2 regions of the Anoxybacillus sp. UARK-01 genome follow, and region 1 is predicted to be linked to the other one. Evidence: predicted binding sites of a transcription regulator. Region 1 holds the regulator's gene; the other holds the start of a gene.
What was found. The regulator CtsR, encoded in region 1, represses protease genes until heat stress. The targets are predictions, from matches to a motif close to ATGGTCAATAAAGGTCAAACA.

Region 1 (12,685 bases):
TCCCATCCCGAACACGGAAGTTAAGCTCTCCAGCGCCGATGGTAGTTGGGGCTAACGCCCCTGCAAGAGTAGGACGTTGCTAGGCTGTATATAAAAAGCATGTTTCATTATGAAACATGCTTTTTTGTTTAATATATTGAAACCATCTGTAAATGCTTTACACTACTAATGATGGTGTTGCTAAATAAAAATATACTATTGACCATGCAACGGATGGCGATAACCTCCATAACTCATGCTGATCCTTGTCCTTTCATTTTGAGCTGATGGCCTATTCGTTCAATGTTGGTATGCAAGCCCCATAACTGTTTTCCAAATGTCACCTTCAACAACCCTGGAGTCATATTCGTTCTTTTGATTTCGAGGTGACCCAAAAACACTCCTATGTTCTCGGCGGGCGATAGTTTGAACCTTCTTGCTGTCATAGGCGGCATCTCCTAAAGCAAACCGAATGTTCCAGTCTTTGAGAGCTCAAAAAACCTCTGGCGTGACTGCCGCGTCATGTCGATTGGGGGGTGTAAGCATATGGGAGACCACGATTTCGCCTGCGGTGATACCTGTATAAAGTTGATAGCCCTTAAACAAGTGATAAGAGTGGGCATCATCCTTCCCATCATTTGAGAATCATAGGGGCTGCTTCGGAGTGCCATGTTGTCAATCCACACAGCTGAAGGCTGCTTGACACTTAAATGCATAAGCAGTTGAGCATGAGATTCCGGAAACTCTTGCTCTTGAAACCATTGTTTTGTACGAGAAAGCGTCGAAACATGCAGAACGCTGTTAGTCTACAAAGGCGGCGACAATAATCAAACCACTGAAGGACTCACATCAACTCTCGCAACGAATCGAGCGCAAAATACGTTTTTAAAAATAAGCACCTGAGTAATGCCTTTTTAAAATCGGCGGCCTCTCTGTTGTATACGGCGTGCCAAACAAAGAAAGCCGATGGATCTATTGGAAGAATGCATCAAAAGAGATTTCATCTCCTACATGCATGTTCTTTAATCAAATTAGAACGCATAATGTCCACTCTTTGGAGCTTATTGGTCGCTGTATAGGATTTTCAAGGGAGTGAGTGGGTTTTTATATGTCTTTATTCATTTATGATGCGCTTTGCGACATATTCACAATAAAATTGTACATTTCGTTTTTTCGATACGATTGGTTTTCACTGATTAAAATTTGAACCTCTATTCACCCCATATCATATCCTCGAGCATATTAAACGTTAAATCATGTGAATGACCACGTCAAACTCCTCGGTTCCTGTGCTTCTCTCTCATTCAAAAACAGCTTAATTGACATATTCTACGGATTGAATATGCTTTGCTGCACATGCGAAAACTCTAAAAAAGTGCTGGTGTCTGTTTCCATCGTTGAATGGTTTACTGCTTCAAAGATGGATCTTTGAGCATGTGTCATGTTGAGATATGTCCTTGCTTCATAATTATAACTTTTTTCTTGATATAAAGGATTTTTAGCATATGTTATCGAATTAATTCATACTGCTTTTGTTTTAAATTCGGAAAATCGGCAATCATATGATTATCTGCTCTTGTTTGTTGCATTTTTTTTATATCTGCTATATAGTAAAATTAAGGTCAAATATAGTCAAAGTCAACTACCTAAGCAAGGAGGGGTAGGGTGAGAAACATTTCTGATATTATCGAACAATATTTAAAGCAAGTTTTAAATATGAGTGAACAAGAAATTGTTGAGATTAAACGAAGTGAAATCGCCGATAAATTTCAGTGCGTTCCTTCACAGATTAATTATGTCATTAATACACGCTTTACTTTGGAACGAGGCTATATTGTAGAAAGCAAGCGCGGCGGTGGAGGCTATATTCGAATTATAAAAGTGAAAACAAAAAATGAATCGCAATTAATTGATCAGCTATTATCTTTAATTCGTCATCATGTCAGTCAATCGAGTGCAGAGGATATTATTCGCCGACTTGTTGAAGAAAAAGTCATTTCTGAACGAGAGGCAAATATTATGTTGAGCGTAATGGATCGATCTGTTTTATATATTGACTTGCCTCAAAGAGATGAGTTGAGAGCTAGAATGTTAAAAGCCATGTTAATGTCTTTGAAGTATAAATAGAAAGAGGTGAGATCTTTGATATGTCAAGAATGTAAGCAGAGACCGGCCACGATGCATTTTACGAAAATTATCAATGGTGAAAAGACAGAATTTCATCTTTGCGAACATTGTGCTCAAGAGCACGGGGACGTTTTTATGTTTCATGGAAATGCAGGATTCTCTCTGCAAAATTTATTGGCAGGTCTATTAAATTTTGAAGCTCCTACAAAGGGAGCCAAGCAAAATGCATTTCAAAGCATTGAAATTTTGCAATGTGAACGCTGCAACATGACATATAATCAATTCGCCAAAATTGGCCGTTTTGGCTGCTCTCATTGCTATCATACATTCGCTAAACAACTGCAGCCGATATTGAAACGACTTCATAGTGGCAATACTACTCATGCAGGGAAAATTCCAAGACGAATCGGTGGCAGTATTTATATTCGTAAACAAATCGCTCATTTAAAACAAAAACTGCAAGAGCTTATTGCCAGAGAAGAGTTTGAAAAAGCAGCTGAAGTTCGCGATCAAATTCGTTTGCTTGAATCACGTGTAAGTAAACATGGGGAGGAGGGCTGATTGTGTCGCTTGAGAAGTTTTTGAATACAGCAGTAAGCTCTTGGATGAACCAAGAAGGTCCGGACTCAGACATTGTATTGAGCAGTCGGATTCGGCTTGCAAGGAATATTGTAGATTACCAGTTTCCCACTGTTTTTGGCAACGAAGAAGCCCAGCATATCGTACAGCAATTTGAACAGACATTTGCACGCCAATCACATCCTGTAGTTGGTAGATTTGAGCTTTTAAAAATGAATGAGCTCCAAACGATCGAAAAAAGGGTATTGGTTGAAAAACATTTAATTAGTCCACATTTAGCGGAAGATTGCCCATTCGGAGCATGCTTGCTGTCGGAAAATGAAGAGGTAAGCATTATGATTAACGAGGAGGACCATATTCGTATTCAATGTTTATTTCCAGGACTGCAACTGACAGAAGCTTTAGAGATGGCCAATGCGCTGGATGATTGGATTGAAATGCATGTCAATTACGCATTTGATGAAAAGAAAGGTTATTTAACAAGCTGTCCTACAAATGTAGGAACAGGATTAAGAGCATCGGTAATGATGCATTTACCGGCTCTGACTCTAACACAGCAAATGAACCAAATCATTCCAGCCATTAGCCAACTAGGATTAGTGGTAAGAGGAACGTATGGAGAAGGAAGTGAGGCCTTAGGGAATATATTCCAAATATCAAATCAAATTACGCTTGGCAAATCAGAAGAAGATATTGTGGAGGATTTAAAAAGTGTTGTTCAACAATTAATTGCTCAGGAAAGAATGGCAAGAGAGGCATTAGTCAAAACTTTAAACATACAATTAGAAGACAGAGTCTTTCGCTCCTATGGCATCTTGACCAATTGCCGTGTTATCGAATCGAAGGAAGCGGCCCAATGTTTATCGGATGTACGTTTGGGAATTGATTTAGGGTATATTAAAAACATTTCTCGGAGCATTCTAAATGAGCTGATGATTTTAATGCAGCCGGGATTCTTGCAGCAATATGCTGGCGGAGCATTAAGACCTAATGAACGGGATGTTCTTCGAGCTACTTTGATTCGAGAACGTTTAAAAATGGAAGAACGAAAAGCAATGGAGGGTGATGAAAATGATGTTCGGTAGATTCACAGAACGGGCGCAAAAAGTGTTGGCTTTAGCTCAAGAAGAAGCGGTACGTCTTGGTCACAATAACATTGGCACGGAGCATATTTTGCTTGGATTGATTCGCGAGGGGGAAGGGATTGCCGCTAAAGCTTTAATTGCTTTGGGGTTAGGACCAGAAAAGATTCAGAAGGAAGTAGAGGCATTGATTGGTCGAGGACATGAGGTGTCGCAAACGATTCATTATACGCCACGTGCCAAAAAAGTGATTGAGCTTTCTATGGATGAAGCCAGAAAGCTTGGACATTCGTATGTAGGTACAGAGCATATTTTGCTTGGCTTAATTCGTGAAGGAGAGGGAGTCGCCGCTCGTGTTCTCAATAATTTAGGAGTAAGCTTGAATAAAGCACGTCAACAAGTGTTACAACTATTGGGAAGCAATGAGTCTGTTTCCGGACACCAAGGCAGTGCTTCCCATGTGAGTACACCGACGTTAGACAGTCTTGCTCGCGATTTAACAGCCATTGCTCGCGAAGGCAGCTTAGATCCTGTCATTGGAAGAAGTAAAGAGATTCAACGTGTAATTGAAGTATTAAGCCGACGCACGAAAAACAACCCGGTATTAATCGGTGAACCCGGTGTAGGTAAAACAGCGATTGCAGAAGGATTGGCGCAGCAAATTGTCAATAATGAAGTTCCTGAAACGTTACGAGACAAGCGAGTCATGACGTTAGACATGGGGACAGTTGTTGCCGGAACCAAATATCGCGGTGAATTTGAAGACCGCTTGAAAAAAGTTATGGATGAAATTCGTCAAGCAGGAAATATTATTTTATTTATTGATGAGCTGCATACGCTCATCGGCGCAGGGGGAGCGGAAGGAGCTATTGATGCTTCAAACATTTTAAAACCTTCATTAGCTCGTGGTGAATTGCAGTGTATCGGTGCTACAACGTTAGATGAATACCGGAAATATATAGAGAAGGATGCTGCGCTAGAACGCCGTTTCCAGCCAATTTATGTTGATGAACCGACTGTTGAAGAGTCCATTCAAATTTTAAAAGGGTTACGTGACCGATATGAAGCGCATCATCGTGTCTCGATTTCTGATGAAGCAATTATTCAAGCAGTGAAGCTATCAGATCGATATATTACAGATCGCTTTCTCCCAGATAAAGCCATTGATTTAATTGATGAGGCATGCTCAAAAGTGCGTCTTCGTTCTTTTACCGCTCCGCCTAATTTAAAAGAGTTGGAACAAAAGTTAGAAGAGGTTCGTAAAGAAAAAGACGCTGCTGTTCAGAGTCAGGAATTTGAAAAAGCTGCTTCATTGCGCGATACGGAACAACGTTTGCGTGAGGAATTAGAAGAAACAAAACGCGCTTGGAAAGAAAAGCAAGGTCAGGAAAATTCGGAAGTAACAGTAGAGGATATTGCTTTGGTTGTATCTAGCTGGACAGGAATACCTGTATCGAAATTGGCGCAAACAGAAACAGAACGGTTGTTAAAGCTTGAAGAAATTTTGCATTCGCGAGTGATTGGACAGGAAGAAGCAGTGAAAGCAGTGGCGAAGGCGGTCCGACGCGCCCGTGCAGGATTAAAGGATCCAAAGCGTCCAATCGGTTCATTTATCTTCCTTGGACCAACTGGGGTAGGAAAAACAGAGTTAGCACGAGCATTGGCAGAAGCGATGTTTGGAGATGAGGATGCGTTGATTCGCATCGATATGTCTGAGTATATGGAGAAGCATTCTACTTCTCGACTTGTTGGTTCTCCTCCTGGATATGTCGGATATGAAGAAGGAGGACAATTGACAGAAAAAGTTCGCCGTAAACCATACTCGGTCGTTTTATTGGATGAGATGGAAAAAGCACATCCAGATGTATTTAATATTCTTCTGCAGGTATTAGAAGACGGACGTTTAACAGATTCAAAAGGAAGAACGGTTGATTTCCGCAATACGATTGTGATTATGACATCCAATGTGGGAGCTGATGCCCTGAAACGAAATAAGTATGTAGGCTTTAATGTTCAAGATGAAAGCCAGAAATATAAAGACATGAAGGGTAAAGTCATGGATGAATTGAAAAAAGCGTTCCGTCCAGAGTTTTTGAATCGTATTGACGAAATTATTGTATTCCACTCATTAGAAAAACAACATTTAGCAAAAATTGTTCATCTTATGGCCGATCAGCTTGTAAAACGTTTAACAGAGCAAGATATTGAATTAGAATTGACGGAAGAAACGATTGCAAAAATTGCTGAAGAAGGACATGACCCAGAATATGGTGCTCGTCCATTGCGCCGAGCTTTACAAAAACACATTGAAGACCGCTTATCTGAAGAGCTGTTGAAAGGAACGATCACAAAAGGGCAAAAAGTCATTGTAGATGTCAAAGACGGAGAATTTGTAGTTTTATCAGAACAAACCGTTCAGTAAAAGGTGGCAGCAAGGTATGCGGCAGAAGTAGATTGGCGCATACCTTCTTTTTGCATTTGCGAATAGAGAGGAATTAGCTGTTATGAAAAAGAAAACGAAATTTGTATGTCAAGAATGCGGATATGAATCAGCCAAATGGATGGGAAAGTGTCCAGGTTGTCAGACGTGGAACTCTATGATTGAGGAAATTGAGAAAGGAAAACCAGCAGCAAGGGGAGTATTTGTTCATACTGCTCCTTCTTCTATATCCAAGCCAGTGTCGATTACAACCGTAGCAACAGCACAGGAGCCAAGAATGGTAACGGATCTTGCGGAGTTTAATCGCGTGTTAGGTGGCGGAATCGTTAAAGGTTCTCTCGTTCTTATCGGCGGTGATCCTGGTATCGGAAAATCAACCATTCTTTTGCAGGTGTCTGCACAATTGGCGTTGAATCAATATAAGGTGCTATATATTTCCGGGGAAGAATCAGTCAAGCAAACGAAGCTGCGTGCTGACCGTTTGGGCATTTCCGCTAATGAGCTGTATGTATTATCAGAAACAGACTTGGAATATATTCATCAAGCGATTGAAGAAATTCAACCTGACTTTGTAGTAATTGATTCCATTCAAACGATCTATCGAGCCGAGATTACATCAGCTCCCGGCAGCGTTTCTCAAGTCAGGGAGTGTACAGGGGAATTGATGCGAATCGCTAAAACAAAAGGAATTGCGATTTTTATTGTCGGCCATGTAACAAAGGAAGGCTCCATTGCTGGACCGAGAATTTTAGAGCATATGGTAGATACAGTTTTGTATTTTGAAGGTGAGCGCCATCATACGTACCGAATTTTACGAGCAGTGAAGAATCGATTTGGATCGACTAATGAGATTGGTATTTTTGAAATGAGAGAAACGGGGCTGCTAGAGGTTGAAAACCCTTCAGAGGTATTCTTGGAAGAACGATCAAGCGGAGTGGCAGGATCAACGGTAGTAGCGTCAATGGAGGGCACAAGACCCGTGCTCGTGGAAATTCAAGCGTTAATTTCCCCAACAAGCTTTGGCAATCCAAGAAGAATGGCGACGGGAATTGACCATAACCGCGTATCATTGCTGATGGCTGTACTAGAAAAAAGAGTTGGGTTGCTTCTGCAAAACCAAGACGCTTATTTAAAAGTAGCCGGGGGAGTCAAATTAGATGAACCAGCTATTGATTTAGCCATCGCTGTAAGCATTGCTTCCAGCTTTCGCGATCTGCCGACGAATCCATCAGATGTCATCATCGGAGAGGTGGGGCTGACAGGAGAAGTACGTCGAGTCTCTCGTATCGAGCAGCGAGTTCAAGAAGCAGTAAAGCTTGGATTTCATCGTATTATTATTCCAAAAAATAATTTGGGAGGATGGCTGGCGCCAAAAGGAGTGGAAATTATCGGGGTGTCTCATGTCGCTGAAGCGTTGGAATACACGTTAGGAGACAGAAAATCTGTATGAATAAACGTTACAAACATGTATCAAATTTTTAAAAAAGATTAAAAACTGTGTTATCATTGGTTTCAAACATTGGAAACTGTTTATAATGTAGTTGAGGAGGTGAAAGTATGATGTTAAAGAGAGTAGTCCAATTATTTTTCTTAGTCGTCGGAGGGACCTTAGGAATTATTTTTCTTCCGAATATATTTCGACTGCTGAATATCCATCATCTTTCATTTTTTAACAATCCATATATGCTGGCGATTTTGGGAGCACTTATTTTCTTTATCATGACTTTTTGGCTAGTTGATTATGTAGTGGGTTTAATTCACTGGATTGAAGAATCTCTGGTAAAAGCACCTGTCACAGATATTTTGTTTGGAAGCTTAGGGTTAATTTTTGGATTGTTTGTTGCATTTTTAGTGGTGATGCCGCTTAAAGCATTTCAATTTCAAGTCGTTAATACCGTGCTGCCAGTTTTTTTAACGATTTTGCTTGGTTATTTAGGGTTTCAGGTAGGATTTAAGAAACGCCATGAGTTGATGAATTTATTTTCCATTTCTAGTCGCATGTCTAAGAAAAAAGGAACAGAAGAAGAAAGCGACAAGCAAAAAAACAGTACTTTAAAAATTCTTGATACAAGCGTGATTATTGACGGACGAATTGCTGATATTTGCCAAACAGGATTTTTAGAGGGAACGATTGTTATTCCTCGTTTTGTTCTAGAAGAATTACAGCATATTGCTGATTCCTCAGATGTACTGAAGCGAAATCGCGGCCGCCGCGGGCTTGATATTTTGAATCGCATTCAAAAAGAATTGGAAATGAAAGTAGAGATTTATGAAGGTGATTTTGATGACATTCAGGAAGTGGACAGCAAGCTAGTGAAATTAGCGAAATTAACATCAGGAGTGGTCGTGACGAACGATTTCAATTTAAATAAAGTCTGTGAACTGCAAAATGTGAGAGTCCTGAATATAAACGACTTGGCCAATGCAGTTAAACCGGTTGTTTTACCGGGAGAAGAATTGAATGTACAAGTCATTAAGGACGGAAAAGAGCATAACCAGGGCGTTGCCTATTTAGATGACGGAACGATGATTGTTGTCGAAGATGGCAGAGATTATATAGGCAAACGGGTTGACGTCTTAGTCACTAGTGTGTTACAAACTTCAGCAGGGAGAATGATTTTTGCGAAGCTCAAGCTTCTCCAAAAGGCATTATAAGTGTAGACTAGGAGAATAAGTCATATGTTATATCAAGTAGTCATTCCGGCAGCAGGACAGGGAAAGCGAATGAAGGCTGGCATGAACAAACTGCTGATTGAATTGCAGCATCAGCCTGTCATTATACACACGTTAAAGGTGTTTGAACAAGATGACGATTGTCGCGGAATTATTATGGTAGTAAACGAAGCGGAAAGACCGCTGTTTGTTGAGCTACTGAAAAAGTTCGGGATCAAAAAAGTGATCTCGATCGTCAGTGGTGGCATCGAACGGCAACATAGCGTCTACAATGGGTTGCAGGCAGTTAAAGAAGGTGAGATTGTCCTCATTCATGATGGTGCCCGCCCGTTTATTAGGCTAGAAAAAATACACGAATTAGTGAAGGAAGCGCAAGAGCATGGTGCGGCAATTCCCGCTGTACCTATGAAAGACACCGTTAAAAAAGTTAGGAATGGAATGGCTGAGGAAACGGTGGAGCGCTCTAGCTTGTGGGCTGTACAGACTCCACAAGCTTTTCGTGTTTCCCTTGTTTTAGAAGCGCATAAACGGGCACAGGAAGAAGGGTATATCGGAACAGATGATGCCAGTCTTGTTGAACGGATGGGAAAAAAAGTGAAAATTGTGGAGGGAGATTATCGAAATATTAAATTAACAACGCCAGATGACTTACTATTTGCGGAAGCGATTTTATCATTAAAGGAAGCAAGGTGAATATATGTTTCGGATAGGGCAAGGATTTGACGTTCATCAATTAGTAACAGGCCGCCCTTTAATAATTGGCGGTGTTTGCATTCCTTATGAAAAAGGATTGCTTGGTCACTCAGATGCAGATGTGTTGTTGCATGCTGTGGCAGACGCGTGCTTAGGAGCCATTGGTGCTGGCGATATTGGGACGCATTTTCCAGATACGGATCAACAATATAAAGATGCCGACTCCGCGCGATTGCTACAGCAAGTTTGGAACCTCGTTAAGAAAGAGGGGTATAAGCTTGCCAATCTAGACTGTACCATTATTGCACAAAAACCGAAAATGGCTCCTTATATTGAACAAATGATAGAGAGAATGGCTGAGTTATTAGAAGCGGAGCGCTCTCAAGTAAATGTGAAGGCGACGACGACAGAAAAACTTGGATTTACTGGGCGTGAAGAAGGCATTGCTGCTCAAGCGGTTGTTTTATTGCAAAGGCAATAATGGCTTAACTTTGTGGTGGTATAATGTTAAAATAACGATACACAGTTAAATGTTGATGGAGGTCTTAACATGTCACAAGAGGTAAGAGTGCGTTATGCGCCGAGTCCGACTGGCCATTTACATATCGGAGGAGCGCGCACAGCTCTATTTAATTATTTGTTTGCTCGCCACCATAATGGGAAATTTATTGTGCGAATCGAAGACACTGATATCGAACGGAATGTGCCCGGCGGAGAGCAGTCTCAATTGGAGAATTTAAAATGGCTCGGCATTGATTACGATGAATCGGTAGACAAAGATGGAGGATATGGACCTTATCGCCAGACAGAGCGTCTTGATATATATCGTCAGTATGCAAATGAGCTATTAGAAAAAGGATATGCCTATAAATGCTTCTGTACGCCCGAAGAATTGGAGCAAGAACGTGAAGCCCAAAAGGCGGCGGGAATTGCAGCACCGCAATATAGTGGCAAATGCCGTCATCTAACGCCTGAACAGGTACAGCAGTTGGAGGCGGAAGGCAAGCCGTATACATTGCGTATAAAAGTACCTGAAGGGAAAGTATACGAGTTTGAAGACATGGTTCGTGGCAAAGTAGTGTTTGAATCAAAAGATATCGGTGACTGGGTCATCGTCAAAGCTAACGGAATTCCGACTTATAACTTTGCGGTGGTCATAGATGATTACTTAATGAAGATTACTCATGTATTTCGCGGCGAAGAACATTTATCGAACACGCCAAAACAGTTGATGATTTATGAGTATTTAGGTTGGGAGCCACCGCGCTACGGTCATATGACATTGATTGTAAATGAGCAGCGCAAAAAGTTATCCAAACGCGATGAATCGATTATTCAATTTGTTTCTCAATATAAAGAGCTTGGCTACCTTCCTGAAGCGATGTTTAACTTTTTTGCTTTATTAGGGTGGTCGCCAGAAGGAGAAGAAGAACTCTTTACGAAGGAAGAGCTCATTCGTATTTTTGATGTATCTCGCCTATCTAAATCTCCTTCGATGTTTGATAAACAGAAGCTGACATGGATGAATAACCAATATATTAAAAAGCTTGATTTAGATCGGCTTGTAGAACTGTCTTTGCCTCACTTAATCAAGGCAGGCTGTTTGCCGGCGCAAATGACCGGAGAGCAGCGGGAATGGGCTCGGCAATTAATTGCTTTATATCAAGAACAGATGAGCTATGGAGCAGAGATTGTAGAATTGTCCAAGCTGTTTTTTAAAGAAGATGTCGAGTATGACGAAGAAGCGCGGGCTGTATTAGTGGAAGAACAAGTTCCAGCCGTATTGAAGGCGTTTTTAGAGGCAGTGAAAAATCTGGAAACATTGGATGCGGAGTCCATTAAAGCCGCTATTAAAGCGGTACAAAAAACAACGGGACAGAAAGGCAAGAAATTATTTATGCCTATCCGTGTAGCTACCACAGGACAAACTCACGGACCGGAGCTGCCGCTCGCGATACAGCTGCTTGGAAAAGAAAAAGTGATTCAACGCTTAGAAAAACTAATTGACTAACATTTTTTCTTTTTTGTAATATGATGATTAACAAATCCATATATAAAGCGTAGATGAGGAGAAGTAAAAAGCATTAACATTACAGAGAGAGTCGCCTTGGCTGGAAGTGATTCATGCTTAATGCTTTTGAAATGCGCCTCGGAGCCTCCTTTCGAAGCAGAGATGCTCTGTAGTAGAATGGAGCGGATTCTCTTCCGTTATAAGAGCTGAGGGAGCCAAGCTTTTCATTTGGCTAAACAGAGTGGAACCGCGCGTCCGAGCGTCTCTGTGTTTGCAAACACAGAGACGCTTTTTATTATTCCGATATTCTGGAAGTCTGAGGAGGAGGGAGAGAGATGTTTAAAATCTTGAAAGAGGACATTGAAGTTGTGTTTGAACAAGATCCGGCAGCAAGAAGCTATTTAGAAGTTATTTTGACTTACTCAGGATTACATGCTATTTGGGCGCATCGCATTGCTCATGCTTTTTATAAACGGAAACTGTACTTTCTTGCAAGGCTGATTTCACAAATTAGTCGCTTTTTTACAGGCATTGAGATTCATCCAGGTGCAAAGATCGGTCGTCGCTTTTTTATCGACCATGGCATGGGTGTTGTGATTGGAGAAACATGTGAAATTGGCGATAATGTAACGGTATATCAAGGAGTGACATTGGGTGGGACAGGAAAAGAAAAAGGAAAGCGCCATCCGACCATTAAAGATAACTGTTTGATTGCAACAGGAGCTAAGGTGCTTGGTTCCATTACAATTGGAGAAAATTCAAAAATAGGAGCAGGATCGGTTGTTTTAAAAGATGTACCCCCGAACTCCACTGTTGTTGGTATTCCAGGGAAAGTCGTGGTGCATAATGGAGTCAGAGTGAACAAAGATTTAAACCATACGGATTTACCGGATCCTATTGCCGATCGTTTAAAAGAGCTAGAGAATCAGGTTGAAAAGCTACAAATGGAAATTCAACAACTTAAAGAAGGGAAGGCACAAAATGAGCATTCAGCTTTATAACACATTGACACGAAAGAAAGAGAAATTTGAACCGATTGAACCAAATAAGGTAAAAATGTATGTCTGTGGTCCAACGGTGTACAACTATATTCATATTGGA
Region 2 (12,685 bases), on a different contig from region 1:
GAAATGCTTAGATGAGGCAAATGATTTTGTGACAAACAGCTTCAGCGATATGCCCTACATTGTTTTGAAATATCCCGTTTTTTCAATGCATAAGCTGCCTGGAGTCGATCCGCTTGTCGGGCCGGAAATGAAATCGACAGGCGAAGGAATTAGCATTGCTCATACAGCAGCGGAGGCAGCCGGCAAAGCGTTCCATTCTTATTTGACAAAAAAAGCAGATGCTTTCGAGGTTTATGTGGATGCAGAAATAGAGCAAATACAAGCGCTCGTAGAAGCAATGAAGAGCAAGCGAATCAAGCTTGTGAGCCACATTCCATTTTCTGAATGGGTAAAGCGAAAAGAAGCATTAGCCTTTTTTAATTTCAAAAACGATCAACAAGCTGCGGAACAACGGATGCTTGCTTTGTCACGGCAGCTGCTGGCCTTTACGGAAGTGGAAACGTGCAAGCTGTTTTTGCAGGCGCTTGATTCTGACGATTTTTCCGTTCTTTCGATTCAGGAATGGCTTAAATTAAAAAAACAAACAGAGGAAGCGGTGATAGGATGAATGCGACAATCCATTCATTAAAAGGAAAGGATTTATTAACATTAATCGATTTTTCTTCTGAGGAGATCCATGATTTACTAACGTTAGCAAGTGAGTTGAAACAAAAGCAGCTGGCAGGTCAAGCCTATACACCATTAACAGGGAAAACATTGGCGATGATTTTCGAAAAGCCATCTACGCGGACGAGAGTATCCTTTGAAGTGGGGATGACACAGTTAGGCGGACATGCGCTTTATTTAAACAGCAATGATTTGCAAATTGGCCGCGGGGAAACCATTGCTGATACGGCAAGAGTATTATCGCAATATGTAGATGCGATTATGATTCGCACATTCGCCCATAGCAAAATCGAAGAGCTTGCACAGTACGCAACGGTGCCCGTTATTAACGGATTGACAGATGACGATCATCCATGTCAAGCACTGGCTGATTTACTAACCATTTATGAAACGAAAAAGCAGCTAAAGGGACTGAAGCTAGTATATGTCGGAGATGGCAATAATGTTGCCCATGGATTAATGATCGCCGCTGCCAAAGTAGGGATGGATTGTACGATTGCATGCCCGGTAGGCTATGAACCGAAAGAACAATATGTCGAGGCTGCAATCGAAGCAGCCAAACAAACAGGATCACAAATTGTCGTGACCCATTCTCCACAAGAAGCGGTGAAACATGCTGATGTCATTTATACGGATGTATGGACGAGCATGGGACAAGAACAGGAAAGCCAGCAGCGGCTGGCAGTGTTTCAGCCGTTTCAAGTCAACGAACAGCTAGTGAAGCAGGCTAAGCCAGATTATATGTTTTTGCATTGTTTGCCTGCTCATCGCGACGAAGAAGTGACAGCTGGCGTCATTGACAGCGACCATTCTTATGTATTTGAGCAAGCGGGAAATCGTCTCCATGTCCAAAAAGCCATTTTGCTATCGTTATTATTATGCTGAAAAACACCGGAGGTTACTCCGGTGTTTTTTGCAAATCATTCCACGATTTGCATGAGTGAATGATAAAAAGCGGGGAGATGATAAGCGTGTACGCTGCTTGAAGGAGGGGATGAGCATGGGCCAAAGACGTCATTTTGGACCAGGGGACAAAGCGCCCAACAATGGTATATATATTGAAATCGGAGAAACAGGAGATAACGTGAAAAATCCTAAAAAAGTGAAGCTCAAAGCGGGAGATACATTCCCAGAAACGTCCAATCATAATCGCCATTGGACTTATATGCGCAAACCATAACGATCGATGCAGCCGTTGATATGGTAGACAAAGCAGATTTTCTCTTTGTCTACCATTATTTTGAGGCGTTACTCATTTCAGTTGTTTCCACTTCAAAATGTCTTAAAAACGCTGGGCAGAGAAAGAAGAGAACCGAACGAAGACGTTACCGTGCAGACGAACGAGACGCTGTGACGCAGGATAATAGACTGAGCCATTCTCACCGTGGGAATGGCTTTTCCTGTGGGACAAGGGTATAATATATATAAAAGTCAAAAAAAGTCAAAAGACAGGTGAATGTCATGGATATGAACAAGCTAACAGAAAAGATGCAGGAGGCGCTGATCTCTGCTCAATCCATCGCCAAAACGTATCATCATCAAATGATGGATATCGATCATCTTTTGTTGGCGTTGTTGGAGCAGGAAGAAGGGCTGGCCAAACGCATGCTCTCTCTTCTACATATCAATATTAACAAAATGGTTGTAGATCTCCGTTCATTTTTAAAAAGAAAACCTGAAGTGATGGGGGCGGAAGAAATTGTCTACATGGCGCCTCGTTTGGAACGGTTGCTCACCAACGCTGAACAGGAAGCAAAACAGATGAAGGATGAGTATACCTCTGTAGAACATTTGCTTTTGGCGTTAACCAATGAAAAAAATGAGATCGGGCAGCTGCTGCAAAAGTACGAATTAAATCGTTCGAGACTTTTACACGTATTAAAAGAAATAAGGGGGAATCAGCGCGTGACAAGTGCAAATCCAGAAGCTACATATGAGGTATTAAAAAAATATGGCCGCGATTTAGTGGAAGAGGCGCGCGCCGGAAAAATTGACCCTGTCATCGGCCGCGACAGTGAAATTCGCCGTGTGATCCGCATTTTATCGCGTAAAACCAAAAATAATCCAGTGCTTATTGGCGAACCGGGAGTGGGAAAAACAGCGATTGTCGAAGGGCTTGCTCAACGGATTGTTCGGAAGGACGTACCGGAAGGCTTAAAAGATAAAATCATTTTTGCTTTAGATATGAGCTCTTTAATCGCAGGAGCGAAATTTCGCGGGGAATTTGAAGAGCGCTTAAAAGCTGTATTAAATGAAATAAAAAAAAGCGAAGGAAAGATCATTTTATTTATTGACGAGTTGCATACGATTGTCGGTGCTGGAAAAGCCGAGGGGGCTATTGATGCAGGAAACATGTTAAAGCCGATGCTCGCTCGCGGGGAATTGCGCTGCATTGGCGCTACCACTTTGGATGAATATCGACAATATATCGAAAAGGACCCGGCTTTAGAGCGACGGTTTCAGCAGGTGCTTGTGGAAGAGCCGAGCGTGGAAGATACGATTTCTATCTTGCGTGGTTTAAAGGAACGGTTTGAGATTCATCACGGCGTGAATATTCATGACCGCGCGCTCGTTACCGCTGCGGTATTATCAGATCGCTATATTTCTGAACGTTTTCTTCCTGATAAAGCCATTGATCTTGTTGATGAAGCGTGCGCCATGATTCGCACAGAAATTGATTCAATGCCATCAGAATTAGATGAGGTGATGCGTCGTGTGATGCAGCTTGAGATTGAAGAAGCAGCGTTGCGCAAGGAAGAGGATGAAGCGAGCCGGGAACGTCTGGAAGCTCTCAAACAGGAGCTGGCCAATTTAAAAGAAAAAGCCAAGAGCATGAAAGCGAAATGGCAACAGGAAAAAGAAGCGATTCAGCAAATACGCGGTGTTCGTGAGGAACTGGAAAGAGCAAAACGAGAGCTAGAAGAGGCTGAAAATGCTTATGATTTAAATAAAGCAGCTGAGCTGCGCCATGGACGCATTCCGGAACTGGAAAAGCAATTAAAGCAACTTGAACAAGATGCGAGCCGAACAGAAAAAGAAGGGCGGCTTTTGCGGGAAGAGGTGACGGAAGAAGAAATTGCCGAAATCGTCTCAAGATGGACCGGCATCCCATTAACGAAGCTAGTAGAAGGGGAACGGGAAAAGCTGTTGCGCTTGCAGGAGCTATTGCATCAACGCGTCATCGGTCAAGACGAAGCGGTAGAGTTGGTGGCAGATGCCGTGTTGCGGGCGCGCGCCGGTATTAAAGATCCGCGCCGACCGATTGGATCCTTTCTATTTCTAGGGCCGACAGGGGTAGGGAAAACGGAGCTGGCCAAGGCGTTGGCGCAAGCGCTTTTTGATAGCGAAGAACAGATGGTTCGGATTGATATGTCGGAGTACATGGAAAAGCACGCGGTATCGCGGCTGATTGGCGCGCCTCCCGGATATGTCGGTTATGAAGAAGGCGGACAGCTGACAGAAGCGGTGCGTCGCAAGCCGTATTCGGTTATTTTGCTTGATGAAGTGGAAAAAGCACATCCGGAAGTGTTTAATATTTTATTACAAGCGCTTGACGACGGCCGCATTACGGACTCACAAGGAAGAACGGTGGACTTTAAAAATACCGTCATTATTTTAACATCGAATATCGGTTCACACACACTACTGGAAGCAGGGCAAGAAAATGGCGAAATTGGCGAAGAAGCTCGCAGTCAAGTGATGCAGCAATTGCGAATGCACTTCCGGCCGGAATTTTTAAATCGCATTGATGATATCGTTCTATTTAAGCCGCTGACGATAAAAGAGTTAAAGGGAATTGTGGACAAGTTTGCGGGAGAACTGGGCACACGCCTTGCGGATCGCCATATTTCTGTAACGCTGTCAGAGCGTGCGAAAGAGTATATCGCGCAAGCAGGTTTTGATCCTGTCTATGGAGCGCGTCCATTAAAGAGATTTATGCAGAAGCGGATTGAAACGCCTCTGGCCAAAGAAATCGTGGCGGGACGGGTGAAGGATTACAGCCGGATTGTCGTGGACTATGAGAACGAGCAAATCGTGATCAAGACGAATGCTGAAAGCGAAATGTAACTATTTTTGACCGCAGAGTAATATGAATGAAAGTTGTATACCATAATTTGGAATCGGTGTCGTCCGTTGAAAGTAAGCGTTCGGTCACGTCAAAGCGTGCCGGCGAAATCGGATATCACCTGCTCAATGGTGGGCAAATGCTCGCGCATCAAATTGTAATGGCAGAGAGTATTGACAAAAGGAGGCTGTCTTTTTAGACAGCCTCCTTTTGTGCAGCGCACTAAGAGCTAGGTTCTGCTTTTTAATGATGGTCATGATGGCCAACAGGATCATTAGGAAGCAAGCTGCCAATGATGATGACAAAAATCGTCATAGCCACTCCTAAAAAAGCGCCTGTTGAAAATTGATAAGAACTTCCTTGCATGGAACTAATGACATATGTAGCCATTTGTGCTAGCAAGAATGTCCAAAAGAGCGTCCAAAAAAATCTCATGATTTTCACCTCAACATTTCTTGCTTTCTTTATCTATCTTATCACAAATCGCTTGCATGGAAAATGTTCTTCTTTTTAGGCTGATACCCTTTCCATCTTTGAAGTGTTCACATATATTTCTAATGTATAGCTATGCTTTGTAGAAGGCAACAAACAGTGGTTTCATTGAGGTATAAGTGATCAGGAGAGGATGATGATTCGCTTTTCTGCGCATAACGATTATTGTTCGAAGGGCGGCAGAAAAGCAATAAAGGTAATCAATTTCTAAATGATATTGATTCATCGACAACACACCTGGGAAAGTAAAGGTGAAATAATATGACGATTCAGCAGCGTTTTTTCCAATTAGATGATCAATGGTGCATCATCCATGTACCGGAGCGCCCAAATGGGTTTGGCGTTCTTCTTCTTGGAGATGTCAATCATTATGTAACAGAAAATGCAAGCTTCTGGACCGAGCACGAAGGAAGACGGCAACTGCTAGATGATCTGCTTCAATATGGATACACCATTTTTTCTTCCCATTTGTACGGGCGGCATTGGGGAAGTGATCAGGCGCTTCGGTTGGCGAAACAACTGATCTACTATGTATTAAAAAGTGAAATTCTTAATCATCGTATTTATCTTTTAGCCGAAGGAATGGGGGCGCTTGCCGCCTTGCGACTGATGGAGGAAATATCTCCACAAATTCGGGCGGTGGCGATGTTTAGTCCATGTCTAAATTTGCGAGCACAACTGGAATACGAAAAGGAAAACAAATTTTTCTACAAACGTCTAGTAAACGATATCGCCGATGCCTATAGAGTAGACAAGACTAAAGTATATGATATGATTCCTTGTTCTTCTCTGACTTTTTCCCATGTGCCGACGAAAATATGGCAGCTATCCGGAGTAACGCCTTATCCTTCTTCCCTTCACTGCCGTAAGTATGCAGAAATAGCAAAAGAAAAAAAGCTGCCTGTGGAAGTTTTGTATCATTTACCGGAAAAACGATATCGGTTTGCCAGAGCCATTCACCAATTCTATGAAAAGTATAATCGATTATGATGAGCTCCTCTATCGCTCTTAGGAACGATAGAGGAGTTTTTGCAGCAGAAGGATCCACGCAACGAGTTAGATAAGGAGGCTGGTGAAGCATGCTTTACAGAAGCTTTTCTAAAAATGCGCTCTACTTTCCCACGATTCATGCTATTTGAAGATGAAAACATGGTTTCTGCACAAACGGTAATAATCCATTCTTTTACTAAAAATATGGCTTGCCGACTACGGCAGAAAAGCGAGGAATCAAACAATGTCAATTGGTTTTATTGGATCATCAACACACCTGTGGTTTCTGGAATAGCAACGGCCGGAGAGATCTGGTGACTTACCTTTGCCATGTATTCGTGTGGAAAAAATAGGAACCGCACAATCGGTTCGTTTCGATCTACGTTATTTATTTTTTTAATAAATCCGTAAAAGAAGTAAACGTTTTCATGAATGGTTTGAGTTGATGGAACGAGGAGACAAGTGTATCAATGTCCTGCATAAGCTGTAGAAAATCAACCCCCTGCTGGGAAGAGGATGTTTCTGCTACGTTTGTTTGTTTTTCTTGACGAAATGGAAAGTCTCCAAACATTAGACGAGAAAAACGGTCATTTAGCTGATGGGTCGGTTGTTTTTCTTCTTCCACATGAGATCCCCCTTTCTCCTTATAAGCAATTTATGTTCAGAAAAGTAGAAATGATTAGACAGATGACATGGACCAAACATTTATATTGCGTGATTATGAAAACTTCGATAAAATTAGTACCAAGTAATAGTAATTGGTTATATAACAATAAAGGAGATGTTCTGCATGAATGCAGGTATTATCGGAATCGGCCGGTATTTGCCGGAAAAGGTAGTCACCAACCTCGATTTGGAAAAAATGATGGATACGTCTGATGAATGGATTCGGACTAGAACGGGAATTGAAGAGAGAAGAATTGCCGCTGATGATATTGACACGTCAGATATGGCTTATTTTGCTGCTGTGAAGGCTCTTGAGAACGCCCGGATCTCAGCTGCGGAACTTGATTTAATTTTAGTGGCTACAGTAACGCCGGATCGTCCATTTCCGTCAGTTGCTTGCATGCTGCAAGAAAGATTGGGGGCGACAAAAGCAGCAGCCCTAGATATTAGTGCAGCCTGCGCTGGCTTCATGTATGGAATGGTTACAGCAAAGCAATTTATTGAAAGCGGAACATATCGATATATATTAGTGATAGGAGCGGAAAAATTATCGAAAATCGTAAATTGGGAGGACCGCAATACGGCTGTTTTATTTGGTGATGGGGCAGGTGCTGTCGTGATGGGACCCGTTTCCGAAGGCCGCGGCATTGTATCCTTTGAATTAGGAGCTGACGGAACAGGAGGAAAACACCTATATCAAGACGAATATGTTGTTATGAATGGTCGAGAGGTGTTCAAATTTGCGGTTCGTCAAATGGGGGAATCATGCATTCACGTACTCGAAAAAGCAGGATTGTCTAAACAGGATGTGGATTTTTTAGTTCCGCATCAAGCCAATATTCGTATTGTTGAAGCAGCTAGACAGCGCTTGGAGCTGCCGGAGGATAAAATGTCAGCAACCGTCAGAAAATATGGCAATACGTCCGCTGCTTCTATTCCAATTTCGATTGTCGAAGAACTAGAGGCTGGAAAAATCAAAGACGATGATCTAATCATTATGGTTGGTTTTGGGGGCGGTTTAACATGGGGAGCGATCGCCTTAAGATGGGGACGCTAAAATAACGATGAAAGCTCTTTGACTACAAACGGAAAGAGAGGCAAAAAGGATGGAAAAGAGAAGAGTCGTTGTCACAGGTTTGGGAGCAGTGACTCCGCTTGGTAATGATGTGGAAACAACATGGGAACGTATAATAGCAGGCGAAAATGGCGTGGGTCCGCTGACTCGTGTCAATCCAGATGATTATCCGGCAAAAGTTGCGGCAGAGGTAAAGGATTTTAATCCGGAACTTTATATGGATAAACGTGAAGCGCGTAAAATGGACCGCTTTACTCAATATGCGGTAGCATCTGCACTTATGGCTGTAAAAGATGCCAATTTAACAATCAATGAAGAAAATGCCGAGCGAGTGGGCGTATGGATTGGCTCAGGAATCGGCGGAATGGAAACATTCGAGCAGCAGTTTGAAATTTTTCAACAGCGCGGTTATCGCCGTGTAAGCCCATTTTTTGTACCGATGATGATTCCTGATATGGCGGCAGGGCAAGTATCGATTATATTAGGAGCAAAAGGAATCAACTCTTGTACAGTTACAGCATGCGCAACAGGCGCGAATTCGATTGGCGATGCGTTTAAAGTCATTCAACGCGGTGATGCGGATGTGATGGTGACAGGAGGAACCGAAGCGCCGATTACGAAAATGGCATTAGCCGGATTTTGCGCGAATACGGCTTTATCAACAAATCCTGATCCGGACAAAGCAAGCCGGCCATTCGATAAAAACCGTGATGGGTTTGTGATCGGAGAGGGTGCTGCTATTCTCGTGCTCGAAGAATTAGAACATGCACGCAAGCGGGGCGCTCGTATTTATGCGGAAATCGTTGGCTATGGATCAACGGGAGATGCTTATCACATTACAGCTCCTGCACCAGGCGGGGAAGGCGGTGTGCGGGCGATGCGCCAAGCGCTCGCTGATGCCGGAATGAAGCCAGAAGAAATCGGTTATATTAACGCTCATGGAACAAGCACCGAATATAACGATAAATATGAAACAATGGCGATAAAAGAGGTCTTTGGCGATCATGCTTATAAATTGGCAATCAGCTCAACCAAGTCGATGACCGGCCATTTATTGGGTGCCGCAGGCGCGGTTGAAGCGATGTTCTCCATCTTGACAATGATCGATGGAGTGATTCCGCCAACGATTCATTATGAAACACCGGATCCAGAGTGCGATCTTGATTATGTGCCAAATGTAGCGAGAAAACAGGAAGTAAACGCTGTTTTAAGCAACTCGCTTGGCTTTGGCGGACATAATGCCACTCTTATTTTCAGAAAATATACGGAATAATCAACAAGGCGATCTCATAAAAAGCGGGATCGCCTTTTTTTCACCCCTTTTTCTGCTCCATCATACGATAGGAAATAAGGAAGAGAAAGGGGGAAGCGAGAAATGCCGGTTATTCATACCGACGAATGGCTCGCTACGGAACAGCCGCTGCAGCTATGCGAACGGCTAACCGATTATTTTCGAGGGGGCAACGCTCGGCATATTTATGTTCATCTTATTCATCACGGAATGCATTCGTTATCGGAGGAAGCGAAAAAGATAACAGAAACCATGAAGCGAAAGCAGCTATGGGAGCGAACGGAAAGGATCTATCATCGATTACAAAAGCGCTGGAACGGCCCGGATGTACCTGTTTTTATTTTTCCGGCAAATGAACATAACAGAAAGATGGCTCGAGATTTTAATAGTAAAGGCGGTCTTGCCTACGCTGATAAATTGTTTTTATTTTTGTTGCCGCAGCATTCATGGAAAGAAATAGAGGCCGTATTGACTCATGAATACAATCACGTTTGCCGCCTAGCAAAGCAACCGAAAAAGGAATATCCGCTGCTTGACGCCGTGATTTTAGAGGGCTTGGCAGAACAAGCAGTCGGGCAAGACGTGGGAAAAGAATATCAAGCCAAATGGACATCATACTATTCAGACGATGAATTGCGCCATTTTTGGAAGCAATATCTTGACCGCTATCAAATGATTTTTCCGTCACATCGATTATACGACCGCCTTTTATATGGACGCGGTCTGTATCCTGAGATGCTTGGATATGCGGTAGGCTACGGAATCGTATGTGCCGCCTTGCAAAAAGAGCACGACTTTTTTAAGCTGATGGAAATGCCTGCAGAGCGCATTCTGCAGCTCGCGCAATTTTAGCAATCGCCTTAAGGTCATAGTCATGAACAATGCCGCTTGCACATATATGTAGAAATAAGATGGACAAGGCGACGGAGGAAAGCGATGCGCGTATTCATTTATTTGCTCGGCTTTGGTTTTTCAGTTATAGGGGGGGTTACATCCATTGCTTATTTAAATCTCATCACACCGGAGCGAGGGTGGATCAATTACTTTCAATTTATTAGCACGAGAATGGAGTGCTATTTACTTCCAATCGGCATGATTGTCATGTGGTTCAGTCTATACTTTCCGGATCAAGAATAATGGATAAAAAAGGCTGCTGTGGAATAAAATAATCCCCCTCTGCCTATAATGATGGACAAATAGCTTTTGAAGTGAGGGGTATCTTATGTTATATCTTCATGATATTTGGGTGAATTGGTTTGAAGGCGAGGAAAATGGGTATAACGTCTGTCACTTTCATGAATGGAGAAAGGATGACCAAGTCGAATTGCTCGATCAAGTTCCGCTTTTAAAGGTATCTTCCCGTTTGTTTAATTATGTAGAAAATAGTTTGTCGGAGATACCTAAGCCACTTTTAGAAGATGTTTATCAAAAAGCATATGTGCGGAAAAACCATGAACGTCTTCAGCTTGATTATTGTTTCGTTGTAACGGATGGAAAAGGAATATTAGCGATTGACACGATCGGTTCGAGCATTCCAATTCGCAAAAGTCGGCTGATTCCAAGACAAGAGCAGCTTGTCTATGAAATGGTCGCGGACCAGCAAGAAGAAGCCTATCCGCTTCCTTCATATGAAAAAGAATATCATATTTTATCGCCTGCTCCGGAGCTGATGAACGGACTGACACGGAAGGAGCGCCAACTCAAACAGCTTTTGTTTATGGCGATGGATCAGCTTTATTCAACGAAAAATGTAGCAGAAATTCGCTATTGGTACACGGAATGGGCGCCGCATAAATATCCTTTAATTCAGCAAATGTCATTTGAAGAAGCATGGCAGCAGCTATATGAGGAAACAAAATACGATTGGTCGGAAAAGCACGTTCAACTATGCGAAAAAATGATTAAAGGACAGCCATTTTTTGAAAAGCTGTGGGAAATGGAGCAAGAGCCGCGGGTTAACTAAAGAGGTTGAATAAAAAGCAAGCCGATGTTGCGGCTTGCTTTTTTTGCTTTGTTGTTATCCTCGACTTCGTCCTAATCCCATCGCATGTTCCATTTTTTTGAGCATTTCGTTTGCTACTTGGTTCGCTTTCTCTGCCCCTTTATCAAGGATGTCATCAAGAGAGCTGCTTTCCATTAAATGATAATATTTCTCTTGAACCGGAGCGAGGGCATCCATAATCACTTGAGCTAAATCGCTTTTAAATTCTCCATAGCCTTTTCCGGCATATTGCTGTTCTAATTGTTCGATCGTTTTATTTGCTAAAATGGAATAAATATTCAATAAGTTAGTAACACCAGGCTTCGTTTCCTTGTCGTAGCGGATCGTTCCTTCAGAATCGGTTACAGCGCTCTTAATTTTCTTTTCAATGGCTTTGGCATCATCTAACAGCGTAATATATGATTTTTGATTTGGATCCGATTTACTCATTTTTTTCAATGGATCGGCCAATGACATAATTCGCGCTCCGACTTTTGGGATGCGCGCTTCAGGGATGGTGAAAATTTCCCCGTATCGTTTATTGAAGCGCTCCGCTAAGTCGCGAGTTAATTCAATGTGCTGCTTTTGATCTTCGCCAACAGGAACGATGTCTGTTTTATAAAGAAGAATATCAGCCGCCATTAACGGCGGGTATGTTAATAGACCCGCGCTCACTGCCTCTTTTCCCGCCGATTTATCTTTAAATTGCGTCATCCGTTCAAGCTCTCCGATATAGGAAAGACACTGTAAAATCCATCCGGCCTGCGCGTGAGCAGGAACTTCCGATTGCACAAATAAAGTGGCTGTGTTCGGATCAATGCCGACCGCTAAATAGAAGGCCGCCAAGCTGCGGATATTTTGACGAAGCTGTTTTGGATCTTGCGGCACGGTAATCGCGTGCTGATCGACGATACAAAAATAGCATTGATATTCGTGTTGCAGCTCAACAAACTGCCGCATGGCACCAATATAGTTTCCAAGGGTGAGAACTCCGCTTGGCTGGATGCCAGAAAAAATGGTTTTCATGAGATAGACCACTCCTTTTCCATTATTTGCTCATAAATAAAGGCCCTATCTCCCCTTAGCGAAAATTAGGGACGATAGGACCGCGTTGCCACCCTAGTTATTGCACAGAAACGTGCAATCACTCTGATCCATGCTGTATCATGCATGGCGCCTCTATAACGCAAGGCAAACGTCTGAGCCTACTCTCCAGTTCAGCCCAGATGCTCGAAAGCCCATTCCATATTGCTAGCCGCTTGTTCCCACCAACCACAAGCTCTCTGAAGGCATCACAACATGTACTCTTCTTTCTCATCGCATGCTGTTTTTTTCTTTATTCTAATGCATGAAGAACATTTGTGCAAGAAATAACCGTCGATTTTCCTATTTCTGTATTATTATATCAAGCTTATTGAAAAAATTATTTTCAAAAAATTCTCTTTCCTAAATTAAAGTGATAAATTGCTAGTGTAATGAAAGGATAAATTTAAAAAAAATGAAAATGTAAACGCTTTA

Region 2: a site for CtsR is predicted at 2,034-2,054, ahead of clpB (ATP-dependent chaperone ClpB). Genes of this name have one in related genera too.

What each region holds. Positions count from the first base shown of each region.
Region 1 is NZ_NASY01000046.1:941-13,625, forward strand. Features, by position in the region: rRNA gene rrf (5S ribosomal RNA) at 1-85, shown strand, start outside; gene B6A27_RS11695 (CtsR family transcriptional regulator) at 1,645-2,106, shown strand; gene mcsA (protein-arginine kinase activator protein McsA) at 2,122-2,667, shown strand; gene mcsB (protein-arginine kinase McsB) at 2,670-3,770, shown strand; gene clpC (ATP-dependent protease ATP-binding subunit ClpC) at 3,757-6,189, shown strand; gene radA (DNA repair protein RadA) at 6,272-7,657, shown strand; gene B6A27_RS11720 (PIN/TRAM domain-containing protein) at 7,768-8,862, shown strand; gene ispD (2-C-methyl-D-erythritol 4-phosphate cytidylyltransferase) at 8,887-9,573, shown strand; gene ispF (2-C-methyl-D-erythritol 2,4-cyclodiphosphate synthase) at 9,578-10,054, shown strand; gene gltX (glutamate--tRNA ligase) at 10,124-11,584, shown strand; T-box leader at 11,626-11,854, shown strand; gene cysE (serine O-acetyltransferase) at 11,920-12,585, shown strand; gene cysS (cysteine--tRNA ligase) at 12,566-12,685, shown strand, end outside.
Region 2 is NZ_NASY01000031.1:196,331-209,015, forward strand. Features, by position in the region: gene B6A27_RS05410 (carbamoyl-phosphate synthase (glutamine-hydrolyzing) large subunit) at 1-547, shown strand, start outside; gene argF (ornithine carbamoyltransferase) at 544-1,491, shown strand; gene B6A27_RS05420 (YjzC family protein) at 1,607-1,786, shown strand; gene clpB (ATP-dependent chaperone ClpB) at 2,068-4,674, shown strand; gene B6A27_RS05430 (YjzD family protein) at 4,916-5,107, opposite strand; gene B6A27_RS05435 (alpha/beta fold hydrolase) at 5,426-6,154, shown strand; gene B6A27_RS05440 (hypothetical protein) at 6,194-6,472, shown strand; gene B6A27_RS05445 (hypothetical protein) at 6,543-6,779, opposite strand; gene B6A27_RS05450 (beta-ketoacyl-ACP synthase III) at 6,945-7,877, shown strand; gene fabF (beta-ketoacyl-ACP synthase II) at 7,927-9,168, shown strand; gene B6A27_RS05460 (DUF2268 domain-containing putative Zn-dependent protease) at 9,271-10,038, shown strand; gene B6A27_RS05465 (YuzI family membrane protein) at 10,123-10,323, shown strand; gene B6A27_RS05470 (YjbA family protein) at 10,409-11,149, shown strand; gene trpS (tryptophan--tRNA ligase) at 11,204-12,193, opposite strand; T-box leader at 12,258-12,494, opposite strand.